2 regions of the Fictibacillus sp. B-59209 genome follow, and region 1 is predicted to be linked to the other one. Evidence: a T-box and tRNA genes for the amino acid it is inferred to sense, from the RefSeq annotation. Region 1 holds a T-box; the other holds one or more tRNA genes.
What was found. A T-box is a leader RNA that pairs with one kind of tRNA and senses whether it is charged. The one in region 1 lies ahead of thrS (threonine--tRNA ligase), so its partner is inferred to be a tRNA-Thr.
Positions count from the first base shown of each region.

Region 2: it has a tRNA-Thr gene. The T-box ahead of thrS (threonine--tRNA ligase) is inferred to sense a tRNA for this amino acid. The anticodon was not compared.

Region 1 is NZ_JARMMC010000008.1:264,853-267,230, forward strand. It holds gene rpiA (ribose-5-phosphate isomerase RpiA) at 1-301, shown strand, start outside; T-box leader at 642-872, shown strand; gene thrS (threonine--tRNA ligase) at 926-2,378, shown strand, end outside.
Region 2 is NZ_JARMMC010000012.1:10-2,387, reverse strand. It holds gene rocF (arginase) at 1-791, opposite strand, end outside; tRNA gene P4361_RS08160 (tRNA-Ala) at 1,040-1,115, opposite strand; tRNA gene P4361_RS08155 (tRNA-Gly) at 1,120-1,193, opposite strand; tRNA gene P4361_RS08150 (tRNA-Lys) at 1,243-1,318, opposite strand; tRNA gene P4361_RS08145 (tRNA-Tyr) at 1,350-1,433, opposite strand; tRNA gene P4361_RS08140 (tRNA-Thr) at 1,471-1,546, opposite strand; tRNA gene P4361_RS08135 (tRNA-Val) at 1,566-1,641, opposite strand; tRNA gene P4361_RS08130 (tRNA-Glu) at 1,677-1,751, opposite strand; tRNA gene P4361_RS08125 (tRNA-Thr) at 1,755-1,830, opposite strand; tRNA gene P4361_RS08120 (tRNA-Asn) at 1,832-1,906, opposite strand; rRNA gene rrf (5S ribosomal RNA) at 1,946-2,061, opposite strand; gene P4361_RS08110 (hypothetical protein) at 2,170-2,313, opposite strand.

The sequences.
Region 1 (2,378 bases):
CGGTACATTTCCCCTGCCAGTAGAGGTGCTGCCATTCGGATCTCATCAGGTTTTCCGTCTGTTTGAAAAAGAAGGGCTCCAACCGTCTTTTCGAAAAAAGGAAGATGCTTATTTTATAACAGACAGCGGACATTATGTGATTGATTTAAAAATGGAAAGTATCAAACATCCTGAAAAAACCGCTTCTTGGCTCGATGGGATCACAGGCGTAGTGGAACATGGGCTGTTTTTAAATATGGCTGACCTTTTGATCGTAGGAAAGGCTGGCGGCCCAGCTATCATTCATCGAAAAAAATTATAATTTTAAAAAAAAAGATTGTATCAATGTGGATAATACTGTATATTCTATCTTAATAAAACTGAACGTTATGAAAAGCTTTGAAAGGAACATGAGTGATTCTGGCCGGTTGCACAGAGAGGAAGGGTGCTGAGAACTTCCCAACGCAGGAGAATCGCTTACCATCCATGAGCTGTATCGGTGAAATAAGACTAGCCTATACCGCAGCCGCTGCGTTAAAGCACTGGAGCCATCAATTCGTTGTAAAACCTCTTGATGGGAATCTGGGTGGAACCACGGGTAAAACGCACTCGTCCCTATTGCCGGGGATGGGTGGGTTTTTCTTTTTCCCTTCCCGAAATAGAAAATAGCTGTGAACAGGACAAGAATGACTCAAACCGGTTATACAGAGAAGGAAGGAAAGCTGAGAACTTCCTAACACAGGAGAGTGATTTACCGCCTGGGAGCTGAATGGGTGAAACTGGATTCCATTAGCCCATTCCGTATGAGCTGCGTTACAGCGAATGGAGCCGTCAAATGCAATTATGGCGGGAACCAGGGTGGAACCACGGGTATAAGCACGCTCGTCCCTAGATTAGGGATGGGTGTGCTTTTTGTTATTCAAAAACTAAAATGGAGGGTTATAAGATGAAAGAAAATCAGATCAGCATTCAATTTCCTGATGGTTCCGAAAAAAAGTACCCGTATGGTGTATCAATGGATGAAATTGCGGCTTCAATCAGTCCTGGTCTAAAAAAGAAGGCTGCAGCAGGAAGGATTGACGATGTCCTTTACGACTTGAGCTTCTCTGTAGAGAGGGGCGCGGCCGTAGAGATTTTAACACTTGATTCCGATGAGGGAATCAACATCATGAGGCATAGCGCTGCACATGTCCTAGCTCAGGCTGTTCAGCGGCTATATGACAATGTAAAACTTGGAGTGGGGCCGATCATTGAGAATGGATTTTACTATGACATGGATGTGCCGGTTTCGATCACACTTGAAGATCTACCTGCCATTGAAGCCGAGATGAACAAGATAATCAAAGAGAATAAAAAGATTGAGCGGATTGAGGTTTCACGGGGAGAGGCAGTGGAATATTGGCGTGGAAAAGGGGATCATTTGAAGCTGGAATTGCTCAACGATATCCCTGAGGATGAAAAGATTACATTTTATAAACAGGGAGAGTTTATGGACCTTTGCCGAGGACCGCATCTTCCTTCAACTGGCCTTATTAAAGCATTTAAGTTAACTTCTGTATCTGGAGCCTACTGGCGGGGCGATTCGGAGAATCAAATGCTGCAGCGGATCTATGGAGTTGCTTTTTCCTCAAAAAAGGAACTCGAAGAGCATCTTCTCTTTCTTGAAGAAGCAGCAAAGCGAGATCACCGCAAACTCGGAAAAGAGCTTGATCTGTTTATGTTTTCTGAAGAGGCTCCTGGAATGCCATTTTTCCTGCCAAAGGGCCAGTTGTTAAGAAATGAACTGGAACGATTTTTGAGGGAATTTCAGATGAGCCACTCCTTTGAAGAAGTAAGGACACCGCTTATGCTGAATCAGCGGCTGTGGGAGCAATCGGGCCATTGGGATCATTACAAGGAAAATATGTATTTCTCACAAGTGGATCAGGCTGGTTTTGCCTTAAAGCCGATGAACTGTCCAGGGCATATGCTCATCTATAAAAACAAACGCAGGTCGTACCGGGATCTTCCCTTAAGACTCGCAGAATTCGGCCAGGTGCACCGGCATGAATTCAGCGGAGCGCTGAACGGGCTGCTGCGTGTAAGAACATTTTGCCAGGATGATGCCCATATCTTCGTTGCACCGGATCAAATTGAAAGCGAATTAGAGTCAGTGCTTGATGTCGTGGGTGAGGTGTACCGAACTTTTGGATTTCAATTCGAGGTTGAACTCTCTACTCGTCCAGAGGATTCGATGGGGGATGAGAGGCTTTGGGAAAAGGCAGAGAATGCCCTTGAAAATGTTCTGAAGAAAGCCGGATTGAATTACAGGATCAATGAAGGTGATGGTGCATTTTACGGTCCGAAGATTGATTTTCATATCCGGGATGCCATAAACAGAAGCCATCAGTGCGCGACAG
Region 2 (2,378 bases), on a different contig from region 1:
ATCTGAGACTCGGCCAGCATTTCCATCGCCAAATGGCTTTCTCTGTAGCTGATTCCACCAAGAACCGGTGTACCTACACCCGGTGCGTCAAGCGGATCCAATCCATCAAGGTCAAGGCTTAAATGAACACCGTCCGTTTTTTTAGAAAGGTATTCAATCGTTTCCTCCATTACCTTGGTCATGCCGATCCGATCAATTTCATGCATCGTGTATACTTTAATACCGCGTTCTTTGATTAATTCTTTTTCTCCTTCATCCAATGAACGGGCACCGATAATAACAATATTTTCAGGCTTAACTTTTTGCTCATATCCTCCAATGCCAGTTAAGGATTCATGCCCGATTCCCAAACTTGCTGCAAGGGGCATACCATGAATGTTTCCGCTTGGTGAAGTATCAGCGGTATTCAAGTCTCCATGAGCATCATACCAGATGACGCCAAGATTTTCGTAGTGCTTGGCAATTCCTGCAAGAGAGCCGATCGCGATACTGTGGTCTCCTCCAAAGACAAGAGGAAACCGGTTTTCCTGAATGACATTAGAAACCGTGTCTGCCAGCTTTTCACTTGCAGTTGAAACTTCTTGAAGGTTCTTAAGATTGGTGTCTATTTTTTCTTCTATTGTCCCAGGCCGGGCAATCTCTATGTCCCCGAAATCCTGGACATTATAATTTATATCTTCTAAACGTTCCACAATTCCTGCATATCGAATGGCGCTTGGCCCCATGTCAACGCCGCGCCTTGTCTGCCCTAAATCCATCGGTACTCCGATGATCGTAATATCCTTCTTCATTCTGTATGGCCTCCCCTTATGTTGTGTTTCAAAAAATTCTATAAATTCATTGTAGCCTGTCTATTCGTGTTGGTTCAACTGGACAGAAATATGCATAGATATACCGATACGTAAGCGCTTTCGAGAAGGTTGATGGATAATTATTAGGACAAAAGCACCGTCCTCTTTATTGGATCAGGAATCCTTGAAGGTTTGAAAGACATAAAAAAGCCCTTAGACATTCGTCTAAGGACAGTACTTATTATGTATGGTGGAGCCTAGCGGGATCGAACCGCTGACCTCCTGCGTGCAAGGCAGGCGCTCTCCCAGCTGAGCTAAGGCCCCATAATGGAGCGGGTGATGAGAATCGAACTCACGACCAGAGCTTGGAAGGCTCTTGTTTTACCACTAAACTACACCCGCATATTATACTTTGTAACCATTGATATCATCTTTTATTCAGAAGTTCAAATGGTGAGCCATGAAGGACTCGAACCTTCGACCCTCTGATTAAAAGTCAGATGCTCTACCGACTGAGCTAATGGCTCGTGTTGTAACATAATCTGTCGGAAATAAAGATGGTGGAGGGGGACGGATTCGAACCGCCGAACCCAAAGGAGCGGATTTACAGTCCGCCGCGTTTAGCCACTTCGCTACCCCTCCACATAAAAAAAGGCTTCAGACATTACTTATAAAAAAATGGTGCCGGCTAGAGGACTTGAACCCCCAACCTACTGATTACAAGTCAGTTGCTCTACCAATTGAGCTAAACCGGCCTGCCGTTGGGATAAATAATGGTGGAGGATGACGGGTTCGAACCGCCGACCCCCTGCTTGTAAGGCAGGTGCTCTCCCAGCTGAGCTAATCCTCCGTATTAATGAATGTTATTTTCTTAACGAAAAAAATTGGTGACCCGTACGGGATTCGAACCCGTGTTACCGCCGTGAAAGGGCGGTGTCTTAACCGCTTGACCAACGGGCCGACTGGAGCTTCCAACCGGGCTCGAACCGGTGACCTCTTCCTTACCATGGAAGCACTCTACCTACTGAGCTATGGAAGCATGGCTCCACAGGTAGGACTCGAACCTACGACCGATCGGTTAACAGCCGATAGCTCTACCACTGAGCTACTGTGGAATAATAATAAAACCACATACGAGTATGTATGAAATGATAGCCTGGCAACGTCCTACTCTTACAGGGGGAAGCCCCCAACTACCATCGGCGCTGAAGAGCTTAACTTCCGTGTTCGGTATGGGAACGGGTGTGACCTCTTCGCTATCGCCACCAGACTGTCTTTCAAAGGATGTCCTATTTTCTCAAGGACAAGTTACATTTTACAATGTATTTGCTCTTTTGACAAGAGCTTTTTTAGAAAAATGAGGTATATTCCCTCAAAACTAGATAACTTCATCCAAACTTTCACTGATGCTAACGTCCAGCTCCATGAACCATATCCTCGAGGTCGTTTCAATCCCTCCTGCGAACACCAAAAACGTGTTCTCGTCAGGATCTCCAACGCTTGTCGGATATAAACGGTTCATACCGCTTTTGTTAATAAGGATAAGCCCTCGACCGATTAGTATCTGTCAGCTCCACGTGTCACCAC